3 regions of the Nocardiopsis sp. iso_40 genome follow, and region 2 is predicted to be linked to each of the others. Evidence: predicted binding sites of a transcription regulator. Region 2 holds the regulator's gene; each other region holds the start of a gene.
What was found. Region 2 encodes HrcA, which represses chaperone genes, less so after heat shock. Its sites were predicted from a motif close to TTGGCACTCTCNNNNNGAGAGTGCCAA; they were not measured.
Positions count from the first base shown of each region.

Region 1: a site for HrcA is predicted at 2,269-2,295, ahead of groL (chaperonin GroEL). Genes of this name have one in related genera too.
Region 3: a site for HrcA is predicted at 2,978-3,004, ahead of AC0VYD_RS03490 (FmdB family zinc ribbon protein). Genes of this name have one in related genera too.

Region 1 covers NZ_CM149666.1:657,328-661,669, reverse strand. The annotation lists gene zwf (glucose-6-phosphate dehydrogenase) at 1-362, shown strand, start outside; gene groL (chaperonin GroEL) at 472-2,103, opposite strand; gene AC0VYD_RS02855 (ubiquitin-like small modifier protein 1) at 2,627-2,905, opposite strand; gene thrC (threonine synthase) at 2,971-4,230, opposite strand; SAM riboswitch class I at 4,244-4,342, opposite strand, start outside.
Region 2 covers NZ_CM149666.1:4,307,199-4,311,540, reverse strand. The annotation lists gene AC0VYD_RS18805 (DUF4870 domain-containing protein) at 1-220, opposite strand, end outside; gene AC0VYD_RS18800 (DUF3097 domain-containing protein) at 910-1,749, opposite strand; gene hrcA (heat-inducible transcriptional repressor HrcA) at 1,928-2,941, shown strand; gene dnaJ (molecular chaperone DnaJ) at 2,946-4,094, shown strand; gene AC0VYD_RS18785 (16S rRNA (uracil(1498)-N(3))-methyltransferase) at 4,091-4,342, shown strand, end outside.
Region 3 covers NZ_CM149666.1:801,123-805,464, forward strand. The annotation lists gene AC0VYD_RS03475 (D-alanyl-D-alanine carboxypeptidase family protein) at 62-1,117, shown strand; gene mscL (large conductance mechanosensitive channel protein MscL) at 1,228-1,635, opposite strand; gene cpaB (Flp pilus assembly protein CpaB) at 1,714-2,370, opposite strand; gene AC0VYD_RS03490 (FmdB family zinc ribbon protein) at 2,567-2,959, opposite strand; gene AC0VYD_RS03495 (5-formyltetrahydrofolate cyclo-ligase) at 3,231-3,854, opposite strand; gene galU (UTP--glucose-1-phosphate uridylyltransferase GalU) at 4,026-4,342, shown strand, end outside.

The DNA.
Region 1 (4,342 bases), 2.4 Mb from region 2:
GGTTCCAACTGGAGCCGCGGGCGGGCCTGACCTTGGAGATGCTGCTGAACGAGCCGGGGGCGGAGAGCGGCTCCCCGGCACGGCTGGTGCTCGGCGCCGACGTCGGACGCCAGCTCGGCCGGGGCCGGGAGGCCTACGACCACGTGCTGCACGGGGCGTTGACCGGCGACCCGGAGCAGTTCGTGCGCTTCGACGTGGTGGAGGAGTCCTGGCGGATCGTCGATCCGGTGGTGGACCTGGCGACGGAGCCCGAACCCTACGCCCCCGGATCCCACGGACCGGAGTCGGCGCAGGCGCTCCCCGGCTCCGGGGGTTGGCATCCGCTGACCGACGAGGTCCGTCCGGGCGGCCGGGCCCGGTAACGGCGAAACCGGGCGGCCCCCTGCGGGGACCGCCCGGTCGTCGCGGGCGAGGTCGCGTATCCGGACCTCATGCGCCTACGGGCCCGAGGGCCCGGGTGTCACGGACCTGCTAGAAGTCCATGCCGCCCATGCCACCGGTCGGGTCGCCGGCCGGGGCCGCCGCCTTCTCCGGCTTCTCGGCGATGACGGCCTCGGTGGTCAGGAACAGACCAGCGATGGAGGACGCGTTCTGCAGAGCGGAACGGGTGACCTTGGTCGGGTCGATGACGCCGTCCTTGAACAGGTCGGTGTACTCGCCGGTGGCGGCGTTGAGACCGAAACCGGGCTCCAGGTTCTTGACCCGGTCCGCCACGACGCCGCCCTCGAGGCCGGCGTTGACCGCGATCTGCTTGAGCGGCTCGGCGATGGCGCGACGCACGATGTCGGCGCCGATGGCCTCGTCGCCCTCGAGCTCCAGCTTCTCGAACGCGGGGACGCTGGCCTGCAGCAGCGCGACGCCACCGCCGGGCAGGATGCCCTCCTCGACCGCGGCCTTGGCGTTGCGGACGGCGTCCTCGATGCGGTGCTTGCGCTCCTTGAGCTCCACCTCGGTGGCGGCACCGGCCTTGATGACGGCCACGCCGCCGGCCAGACGCGCGAGACGCTCCTGGAGCTTCTCACGGTCGTAGTCGGAGTCGGTGCGCTCGATCTCGTTGCGGATCTCGTTCACGCGACCGGCGATGGCGGTGGCGTCACCGGCACCGTCGACGATGGTGGTCTCGTCCTTGGTGACGACGACCTTGCGGGCGCGGCCCAGCAGCTCCAGCTCGGTGTTCTCGAGCTTGAGGCCGACCTCCTCGGTGATGACCTGGCCGCCGGTCAGCACGGCGATGTCGCCGAGCTGGGCCTTGCGGCGGTCACCGAAGCCCGGGGCCTTGACGGCGACGGACTTGAAGGTGCCGCGGATCTTGTTGACCACGAGGGTCTGCAGGGCGCCGTCGGCGACGTCCTCGGCGATGACCATCAGCGGGCGGCCGGACTGCAGGACCTTCTCGACAACGGGCAGGAACTCGTTGTTGTTGGAGATCTTGGAGTTGACGATGAGGATGTAGGGGTCCTCGAGGACCGTCTCCATGCGCTCGAGGTCGGTGGCGAAGTAGGGCGAGATGTAGCCCTTGTCGAAGCGCATGCCCTCGGCGAGCTCCAGCTCGAGCCCGAAGGTCTGCCCCTCCTCGACGGTGATGACGCCTTCCTTGCCGACCTTGTCCATCGCCTCGGCGATGGTCTCACCGATCTGGGTGTCACCGGCGGAGATGGAGGCGGTGGAGGCGATCTGCTCCTTGGTCTCGACGTCCTTCGAGAGGTTGCCGAGCTCCTCGTTGATGCGGGCCACGGCGGACTCGATGCCGCGCTTGAGGCCGATCGGGTTGGCGCCGGCGGCGACGTTGCGCAGACCCTCGCGGACGAGGGCCTGGGCCAGGACGGTGGCGGTGGTCGTACCGTCACCGGCGACGTCGTCCGTCTTCTTGGCGACCTCCTTGACCAGCTCGGCCCCGATCTTCTCCCAGGGGTCCTCGAGCTCGATCTCCTTGGCGATGGAGACACCGTCGTTGGTGATCGTGGGGGCGCCCCACTTCTTCTCCAGAACGACGTTGCGACCCTTCGGGCCGAGCGTGACCTTCACGGCGTCCGCGAGCTGGTTCATGCCACGCTCGAGGCCGCGACGGGCCTCCTCGTCGAACGCGATCAGTTTGGCTGCCATTGAGTTCTTGTCCTCCCGTGACCGGGCTGATACGCGATGGGACGAGGCGTGCGCCCGCGACGGACGACCGCGTCCTACCCGGCAACCCTGCTGCCGGAGGGCCACGGTCTCGCAGCCTCGATCCGGTTAGCACTCGGTAGAGGTGAGTGCTAACCACTCCCTTTTTTAGCACTCGGCCATGGAGAGTGCAAACGATGTGGTCACGATTTCCCTACCCCCGGACACGCCTCCCACCTGCACGGACAGCCTGTTATCTGGTGATTTGAGCGTTCGGCGAACAGATGACGAACCCTGGGTGCGCATCCGAGGGGATCCCCGTGGGACCCACAGGCCCCACCGACCCCACCGACCCCACGGGCCCCGTCAAGGCCCCGGGCAGGCGCGACGGGGGTCAGGTGCTCGGTCGGCGCAGGGAGCGCGCGCACGCCGCCGGCGCCGGAAGAGCCGGCCCGGTCGCGGCTCCCCGGACACGTTGAGGGGGCGGGTGCAGTCGGCACCCGCCCCCTCAACACGGTTCGTGCGATCAGCAGCCCCCGGCGACCGCGGGGATGATCGAGACCTGCTGACCGTCCTTGACCTCGGTCTGCAGGCCCTTCTCGAAGCGGACGTCCTCGTCGCCGACGTAGACGTTGACGAAGCGGCGGACCTTGCCGTTGTCGTCGAGGATGCGGGCGCGGATGCCCGGGTGGTTGGCCTCCAGGTCGTCGAGGATCTCGGCGAGGGTGCCGCCCTCGGCGGTGACCTCGGAGGCGTCGTCGGTGTAGGTGCGCAGGATGGTCGGCACGCGGACGCTGGCGCTCATGGTGTTCGTACTCCTGGGAAGTGGGTGCGGCGGGATACGGCCGGGGCTCGCCCCGGGGCGGCGGTTCAGGCCAGGCCCTCGGCCTTGAAGGCGTCCAGGGACGGCTTGATCGTGGCGGTGACGCCCGAGTCGACGGCGTTGAGGGTCTTGAGCCCGTCACCGGTGTTGACGATGACCGTCTCGGCCTCGGGGTCGAGCCTGCCCTCGCGCACCAGCTTGCACAGGACGCCGGTGGTCACGCCGCCCGCCGTCTCGGCGAAGACGCCCTCGGTCCGGGCGAGGAGCTTGATGGCGTCGACGATCTCGTCGTCGCCCACGTGCTCGACCGAGCCGCCGGTGCGCTGGGCGATGTCCAGCACGTACGGGCCGTCCGCGGGGTTGCCGATCGCCAGGGACTTGGCGATGGTGTCCGGCTTGACCGGCTGGATCACGTCGTGGCCGTTCTCCCAGGCCCTGGCGACCGGGGAGCAGCCGGTGGCCTGCGCACCGAACACCTTGTAGGGGCGGTCCTCGACCAGGCCGACCCTGATCAGCTCCTGGAACCCCTTGTCGATCTTGGTGAGCTGGGAGCCGGAGGCGATCGGGATGACGATCTGCTCGGGCAGGCGCCAGCCGAGCTGCTCGGCGATCTCGTAGGCCAGCGTCTTGGAGCCCTCGGCGTAGTAGGGGCGCAGGTTGACGTTGGTGAAGCCCCAGCTCTCCCCGGCCTCGTCCCCGATGAGCTCGGAGCAGAAGCGGTTGACGTCGTCGTAGTTGCCGTCGATGGCGACGACCTTGCCGCCGTACACGGCGGCCATGACGACCTTGCCCTCCTCCAGTCCGGCCGGGATGAACACGCACGACTCGAAGCCGGCCCGTGCGGCGGCGGCGCCCACGGCACCGGCGAGGTTGCCGGTGGAGGAGCAGGAGAGGGTGGTGAAGCCGAAGGTGCGGGCGGCCTCGACCGCGATAGCGACTACGCGGTCCTTGAAGGAGTGCGTGGGGTTGGCCGAGTCGTCCTTGACGTGCAGGGACCTCAGGCCGAGTTCGGCGGCGAGGCGGTCGGCGCGCACCAGCGGGGTGAGGCCGGGGTTCATGTTCGGCAGCTCGGCCACGTTGTCGGGGACCGGCAGGAGGGAGCGGTAGCGCCAGATGTTCTTGGGGCCGCTCTCGATCTCCTCGCGGGTGACGTTCCCGAAGTCGTAGGCGATCTCCAGGGGGCCGAAACAGAACTGGCAGGCGAAGATCGGCGTGAGTTCGTACCGCTCGCCGCACTCCCGGCAGGACAGGGCGGTTCCGGGTCCGAAAGCGCGAACGGAGGTGGGTTCAGCGGCGGTAATCGCCATGGCGAGGCGTCTCCCCTCATCTTTCCTGGTGGCCACCTTGACCCCAGGCCGGAGTTGGCACCTGCCTCGACGGGTCCGCGGTGGTCGCGTCCACATGTCGAGATGGTTGCCG
Region 2 (4,342 bases):
GCAGGTAACCGATCCAGGAGAGGCTAGGAAAGAAGATACCCAGGCCGAAGAAGACCACGCCAGCGAACACGTAGGGGATCAGCATCGTGATCTGGAAGTTCGCCGCCTCGGAGGCGTGGTGGCGGACGAACGGGGACTGGTTGCGCTTGGCAAAGTAGATCGCCAGCGGCGGGAGCCAGCCGATGCAGGCGATGACGAAACCGGACAGGTGGGCCAGCATCGCGACCAGGACGTCGTTGCCCCCGTCCCGGGCGGCCTGCTGCGGCTGCCCGTAGGCCCCGGGTTGGTAGGGCTGCTGCGGGGGCTGGCCGGGCTGTCCCGGCTGTTGCGGCCCGAAGCCCGGCTGGCCGTAGGGCTGCTGCGCGTACTGCTGCCCGTAGGGCGGCTGGCCGCCGGTGGGCTGTCCGTAGCCGGGCTGGGTGCCGCCGGGGTGGCCGTAGGGCTGTTGCGGAGGCTGGCCGGGCTGTCCCGGCTGCGGCCCGTAACCCGGCTGGCCGTGGGGCTGCTGGGGCGGCTGGCCGTAGGGCTGCTGCGCGTACTGCTGCCCGTAGGGCGGCTGGTCGCCGGTGGGCTGTCCGTAGCCGGGCTGCGCGCCGCTGGACTGGCCGTAGGGCTGCTGCGGAGGCTGAGCGGGCTGCCCCGGCTGCTGGGACTGCTGCCCGTAACCCGGCTGGGGCTGCGGCCCCGGCTCCTGCGGCGGTTGCTGCCCCTGATCGTCGTCAGGGGACGGGGGGTTGGGCGGGGTCTCGCTCATGCTCTTCCTCGGCTCCGCTGTTGATGGGCGTGTGCTTGTGCTGCCCGGTCCACCGGGCCGTACCGACGACCGCGGAGGGCCGGAGGCCGGTGCTGTCCGGCGGAACCGGACCACCCTGGTCCGAGGCCCCGGCAGACGAAGCGGCGGGGCCAATCCTAGTGTTGCGGAGGGTGGGGGCCCGTGACGAAGTCGATGAGCTCCTCGACCCGCCCCAGCAACGACGGTTCGAGGTCTCCGTAGCCGCGGACCGAGCCCAGGATCCGGCGCCAGGCCTCACCCGTCTCCATCCGCCAGCCGAGGGCGTCCACGACCCCCTCCTTCCAGGGGAGGCCGCGCGGTACCTCGGGCCACGCCGTGATCCCCACCGCACCCGGACGCACCGCCTGCCACACGTCCACGAAGGGGTGCCCGACCACGAGCACGTCCCCGCCCCGCACCCGGTCCGCGATCCGGCTCTCCTTGGAACCCGGCACCAGGTGGTCCACCAGGACCCCCAGCCGGCGCCCCGGTCCCGGGGAGAACTCCTCCACCACCGCGGGAAGGTCGTCGACCCCCTCCAGGAACTCGACGGCCACACCCTCCACGCGCAGGTCGTGGCCCCAGACCTTCTCGACCAGTTCGGCGTCGTGCGCGCCCTCCACGTAGATCCGGCTCTCCCGGGCGGTGCGCGCCCGCGCGCCGGTCACAGCGATCGAGCCGGAGGCGCTGCGCAGCGGCCCCCCGGGCGCGGTGGCCGGGCGCACCAGCGTCACCGGCTCCCCGTCCACCAGGAAGGCGGCCGGGCCCAGGTCGAACACGCGGCGGCGGCCGCCCCGGTCCTCCAGGGTCACCGCGGCCTTGTCCCAGGACACCACGGCCCCGCAGAAACTCTCGTCGGCGTCCTCCACGACGAGGTCGCGGCTGAGGGGTATCTCGCGTACCGCGCCCCTCCTCGGACGCCGCCAGTCTCCCGCCAGAACGTCGCGGCCGTAGCGGCCGTTTCCCTTGGTAGCCACGGTGGTGCAGTCTACTGGCGAAAGGGGTGCGAACCCCCGTGGCCGGGTGGCGCACGCCGCCGCCCGTCAGGGAAGAGGAACCGGCCCCCGGCACGTTACTACCGACGGGTAGCAGTACGGGTTTGCGGTCGGGCATAGAATTAGCACTAAAGACCTTGGAGTGCCAGGAGGTGGCGAGTTGCTGGACGAGCGCAAGCTCGCGGTCCTGCGTGCCGTCGTAGAGGACTTCGTCAACACCAACGAACCGGTGGGTTCCCGGGCGCTGGCGGACCGGCACCCCCTCGGGGTCTCCCCGGCGACCATCCGCAACGACATGGTCGCCCTGGAGGAGGACGGGTACATCGCCCAGCCGCACACCAGTGCGGGGCGTGTGCCCACGGACAAGGGGTACCGGCTCTTCGTCGACCGGCTCTCCTCGGTCAAACCGCTCTCGGCGGCCGAGCGGCGCGCCATCGAGTCCTTCCTCGGCGGTGCCGTGGACCTCGATGAGATCGTCGCCCGCACGGTACGGCTGCTCGCGCAGCTCACCCGGCAGGTGGCGATCGTCCAGTACCCGTCGCTGACCCGGTCCTCGGTCCAGCACGTGGAACTCGTACCGCTCGGCGGCCAGCGCATCATGATGGTCGTCATCACCAACACCGGACGGGTCGAACAGCGCGTCATCGACGGGCTGGGATCGGTCAGCGAGAGCGTCGTCGACGACCTGCGCGCCATGCTCAACCGCGCCATCGCCGGAAAACACCTCGGCGACGTACCGGACGCGGTGGAGGACCTGCCCGCGCAGGTGGCCCCGGAGGACCGCCCGGTCGCGGTCGCGGTCCTGTCGGTTCTGCTGGAGAGCCTCGTCGAACGTCGCGAGGAGAAGATCGTCCTGGCGGGCACCGCCAACCTCGCGGCCGTCGACTTCGCAGCCAGCCTGCGTGACGTGCTCGAAGCACTGGAAGAGAACATGGTCCTCATCCGTTTGCTGGGTGAGGCGAAGGATCCCTCTATGCTCACCGTGCGCATCGGCGCGGAGAACTTCCACGAGGGCCTTCGGTCCACCTCCATCGTGTCGGCCGACTACGGTGTGGGAAACCAGTCGCTGGCCAAGATCGGTGTGGTGGGACCCACCCGTATGGACTACCCAGGGACAATGGGCGCCGTCCGTGCGGTGGCTCGGTATGTCGGACAGATTTTGGCAGGACAGTAACTCAGTGGCCAGAGACTATTACCAGGTTCTCGGGGTGCGTCGCGACGCGTCCAAGGACGAGATCAAAAAGGCGTACCGGCGGCTCGCGCGCGAGCTCCACCCGGACATCAACCCGGACCCCGCCACCCAGGATCGCTTCAAGGAGGTGACCCAGGCCTACGAGGTCCTCTCCGACGAGAGCAAGCGTCGGATGTTCGACATGGGTCACGACCCCTTCGCCCCCGGCGGCGGAGGAGGCGGTGGTGCCGGAGGGTTCGGCGGCGCGGGCGGATTCGCCTTCGACGACATCATGAACGCCTTCTTCGGCGGTGGTCAGCCCGGCGGCCGGGGGCCCCGGGAGAGGGTTCGGCGCGGACGCAGCATCAAGATCCGCATCGAACTCGACCTCGTCGAGACCGCCTTCGGTGTCAGCAAGGAGATCACCTTCCCGACCGCCATCCTGTGCGAGACCTGCCAGGGTGAGGGCACGGCGGCCGGTTCGCACCGGACCACCTGCGAGATGTGCCACGGCCAGGGCGAGGTGTCCCAGGTCACGCGTTCCTTCCTGGGGCAGGTCATGACCTCGCGCCCCTGCCCGCAGTGCTCGGGCCAGGGCTCGGTCATCACCAACCCCTGCGGCGACTGCGCGGGCGAGGGCCGGGTGCGCGAGAAGGTCACCCGCACCGTCAAGATCCCCGCCGGGGTCGACGACGGCACCCGCATCCAGCTCGCGGGCGAGGGAGAGGTCGGTCCCAACGGCGGACCGCGCGGCGACATCATCCTCGAAGTCGTACAGAAGGCCCACCCGACCTTCGAGCGCCGCGGCGACGACCTGCACTGCACCATCACCGTGCCGATGACGGCGGCGGCGCTCGGCGCATCTTTCTCCTTCGACACCCTTGACGGCACCGAGAACATCGACCTGCGTCCGGGCACCAACTCGGGCCACGTCATCACGCTGCCGGGCAAGGGCGTCACCCACCTCGACGGCGGCGGCCGGGGCGACCTGCGCATCCGTGTGGACGTGGAGACCCCGAGCAGGCTGGACGAGGAGCAGGAGGCCCTGCTGCGCAAGTTCGCGGAGCTGCGCGGAGAGGACCAGAACCCGGGCCGGTTCAGCCCCGGGCACGGCGGTTTCTTCTCCAAGATCCGCGATGCCTTCGGAGCCAAGTGACCCCGCCGGTCTTCCTGGCCGACACCGCGGAGCTGGCGGGTGACCGGATCCGGCTGGCGGGCCCCGAGGGCCGCCACGCGGTGGCGGTCCGGCGGATCCAGGCGGGCGAGACCGTCGACCTGTCCGACGGCCTCGGCCTGCGCGTGCGCTGCGAGGTGGCCGAGGTCGTCGGCCGGGACACCCTCGTGTGCCGTGCCGTCCAGCGCCGGAGCGAACCCGAGCCGCAGCCGCGGATCACCGTGGTGCAG
Region 3 (4,342 bases), 2.5 Mb from region 2:
ATCATTCGTGCCGTTCACTTCTGATTCGGCGCGGCGGAGGTCCCGCGCACCGGGTAGCGGGGTGCTGACCGTTCTGGGGGCGCGCCACCGGGTCCGGATCGCGCAGGCGCTGACACTCGTGTTGGCCACCTCCCTGCTCGTCGTTCCCTGGTCCGACGCGGCGATCGCCCCGGCGTCGGCCGAGGCGAGCCTGGACGAGCTCCGTGAGAACGCGGAGAACTCCGCCGAAGCCCTGGAGGAGGCGACCGACGAGTACGTCGAGCGTGAGAACGCCCTGGAGGAGGCGCAGGAGGAGTTGATCTCGACCCTCCACGACCTCCAGCAGATCGAGGGCGACCTCAGCGACATGCGCGAACCGCTCGCCCAGTTGGCCAGCAGCATGTACCAGCGGCCGGACGCGGGTGTCCTCGGCACCCTCGCGGCGGGTGAGCTTGACGACGACCTCCAGACGCAGGCCTACGCGGCCAAGCTGTCCGAGGACAACCAGGCGCTCATTCAGGAGGCCACCGACCTGCGTGAGGAACAGGTGGGGCTGGCCGGTGAGGCGCAGGAGCTCCAGACCTTCACCCAGCTCGAACAGGCCGAACTCGCCGCAGAGGTGACAGCGCTGCGCGAACAGTCCGAGGCGAGCATGAACGAGCTCACCGAGGAGTTGGAGGACCGGGGACTGGACCCCGAGGCCTATATGGCGGCCGCCGACTGCGACCCGAGCGCCGCCTCCAACGCGGACGGCTACCCCAACGGGCTGCTGCCCAAGGACGCCCTCTGCTCGCTCTACGACGACAAGTTCCTCAGGGCCGACGCCGCCGTCGACTTCCTCCAGTTGAACATGGAGTACGTCGAGGAGTTCGGCGAGAACATGTGCATCACCAGCGCCTACCGTGACCTGCCGAACCAGCACCGCGTCTACGCCGAGCAGCCGCCCGGGTTCGCCGCGGTCCCCGGGACCAGTAACCACGGTCTGGGCCAGGCGCTCGACCTCGGCTGCGGTATCCAGAACTTCCGCTCGGAACGGTGGAACTGGATGGAGACCCACGGCGCCAAGTACAACTGGATCCACCCGGCCTGGGCGAAGTCCAGCCCGTTCGAGCCCTGGCACTGGGAGTACGAGGGTTAGGGCGCGTTCACCGGACGCGCCCCGGGCCGACGGTACCGTCGGCCGAACCGTCAGGGCGGCCCCGCGGGGCCGCCCTCACGCGTGCGGGGCCGGACTCCCGGCCCTGTTTCCTAGACCGCGGCCTCCGGTGCGACCTCACTGGTGCAGTGGGCGCACTTGGTGGCCTTCTTGTTGATCTCGGTGCAGCAGTGGGGGCACGTGCGGGTGACGGCCTCCTCCGCCTTGGCGAACCTCAGCATCAGCTTGCCCATGGGCATGACCACGAAGAAGTAGAGGATCGCGGCGGTGATCAGGAACGAGATCAGGGCGTCCACGAAGGCGCCGTACAGGAACTGGCTGCCGTTGATCTCGAAGTAGAGGTCCGCGAAGCTGGGGACGCCGCCGAAGATGCCGAGGAGCGGGGTGACGAACCCCTCGGTGAACGCGGAGATGAGGGTGGCGAAGGCGGCGCCGATGACGACCGCTACGGCCAACTGCACCAGATTGCCCTGGAGCAGGAACTTCTTGAAGCCTTCCATGGAACTGCCCTACGTGTTCGTGGTTTCTGATGTGCCCGGTCGGGCGCCCCGACAGCTTTCACCACCTTTGGTCATCGGTCAACCGCGGATAGTGACGGACAGTCGTGAAGTGGCTGCGTGCCCGGCCAGTGCCCTCGCCTCCTCCGACGTGGCGGCGATGAGGATCAGCGCTCCCCGTTCCCCGCCCCCGTCGCTCTCGGAGGGCACCGCGAGCACCGGACGGTTCCCTACCACCTCGACCGCCGGACCAGCTCGGGAGGGCGGGCCGCCCGACCCGTCGTGGCCCGAGGCGGCCAGCACGTCCACCCGGCTGCCCGGGGAGAGCAGGCCGACCGCGCCCGGGTCGGCCACCCGGACCGGGACCGCCACCAGACCGGGCCCGTAGGGGCGTGCCGGAGGGTCGCTCAGACGTGCGTCGGTGAGTACCTCGCCCCGCCGCAGCGGCGCGTTCGGCGCGAGCCCGGTGGTCGGCTCCTCCGCTGCCAGCGCCCCGTCCGGAACGGAGCGGTCCGGTAGGGAGCGGACGGTGAGGTCCCCCTCCGACAGGGGCGCCGTGGCGTCGAGGTCGCGTGCGGCGACGAGGACGTCGGTACTCGGTTCGGGGGGAGGCCGTAGGACGAGGACGGCACTGATCGCTGCCAGGGCGGTCAGCGCCGCGGCGACGGCGCGCCGGTACCGGTCGAGCAGGCGGACCAGGCCGCGCCGGTGCCGGTAGAGGGGCGGGGTGTGGGCCATGCCCGTAACGCTAGGCCGGTCCGGGTCGCTCCGGTGGGTTGTCCACAGGGTGAATTCGCCGGCGGCCGGGGAAACCTGCCGGGGCCGCACCCCGGACGCCGCGCGGACCGGCCTCGCGGTCCGCTCCCGGGCGGAGGCGGCAAAAAGCGCCGCCGAGGGGTCTCGGCGGCGCGTCCGCGGTCAACGGTGCGGTGGCTCAGCTGCTGGTCGCGGCGGTGCTGCCGCTGGTGCTCTTGCTGCTGGAACTGTCGCTGCCACCGGTGGTGGAGGCCGCGGGGGTGCTGGAGCCGGAGTCCGAGGCGGACTTGGCGGAGTCGGTGGAGCCGCCGTCCCCGCCCTCGGTGCCGCCCTTGCTCTCCGCGCCGCCGTCGGCGGAGTTGGAGCCGGTCATGGCAGAGCTGTTCGTCGTGCTCTTCCCGCTGTCGGTGCGGTAGAAGCCCGAACCCTTGAAGACGATGCCGACCGCGGAGTACACCTTGCGCAGGCGTCCCTCGCACTCGGGGCAGACCGTCAGCGAATCGTCGCTGAAGCTCTGCACGACCTCCATCTGGGCGTCACACTCGGTGCACGCGTACTGGTACGTAGGCACTGTTCCGGGTCCTCCTTGCTGGCACTCACACCCGTTGACTGCTAAATAGTACGCGTTCGCCGAACACGGGCGCGACAGCCCCTCACCCGCTCCGCGCCGACCCCGGTGCTCCGGGAGGCCGACCGCACGGCGGGCCCGGTGCCCGGGAGGGGCGTCCGAGGCGGACGTACCGGTCGGGGTGTGGGGTCGCGGACCTCTTCGGGACACGACCGCCAGCAACAACGCTCCGGGTGGTCGGCTTAATCCCCGCTCCGGTCCCGCCGGAACCGGCTCACCCGGCGGACCAGACCGCCGCGCCGGGCTCGAACACGTGCAGTCCGCCGCCCGGGGTCACCACCGCGTCCACGGGACGGTCGTGCGGCTCCGTGGGCAGCTCCCCGACGAACTCCTCGTCGTGGACCACCGCGATCGCCGGGGTGCGCGGGCCCTTGTGGGCCAGGGCCCGGTCGTAGCAGCCCGCGCCGCGGCCCATCCGGTTCCCCCGCCGGTCCACGGCCAGCGCCGGGCAGACCACCGCGTCGGCGTGTTCCAGCGCCCGCGGCCCCTGCCGGCGCCCGACGGGTTCGACCAGGCCCCGCCCGGCCGGTGCGAGGCTGTCGGGACCGTCGAAGACCGCCCAGTCCAGGGAGCCGTCGGGGAGGAAGACGGGGAGGATGACGCGGGTGCCGCGTTTCCACAGCGCGTGCACGAGGGTGCGGGTGCCGGGTTCACCGCCGACGGAGTAGTAGCAGGCCACGGTTGCGCCCCCGGCCAGCCAGGGCAGTCCCAGGAGGGTTTCGCGGACCGCCGAGCCCGCCCGCTCCCGCTCGGGCGCGCTCCTGGCCCGCCGTGCGGTGAGCAGGCGCGCGCGCAGCTCGCGCTTGTCCGGTCGGCTCCGACCGTTCGGGGCACTCATGGGCCCAGTGTGGCACCCGGTCCGGTCCGCTCCGAAGGGGCACGGCCCTGCCCCGAGGGGGTGAACGCCCGGTTGCGTTTTGCACGCCTTCACCCGAAACGACGGGGACTTCTCGGCCATCGGACCGCGTTCGTCCGCGTAAGCCGCTTCGTCTGTCCTAAAGTGCCGTTCATGAGCGCAGACACCGACCAGACGCGACCCCGTAACCACTCCGCCCCCGTCACCAAGGCGGTCGTGCCCGCGGCGGGTCTGGGCACCCGATTCCTACCCGCGACCAAGGCCACGCCGAAGGAGATGCTGCCGATCGTGGACAAGCCCGCGATCCAGTACGTGGTGGAGGAGGCCGTCGCGTCCGGGCTCCGCGACGTCCTGATGATCACCGGGCGCAGCAAACGCTCCATCGAGGACCACTTCGACCGGGCGTACGAGCTGGAGGAGGCGCTCGCGGCCAAGGGCGAGGAGGGCAAGCTCAGGTCGGTCCGCGAGTC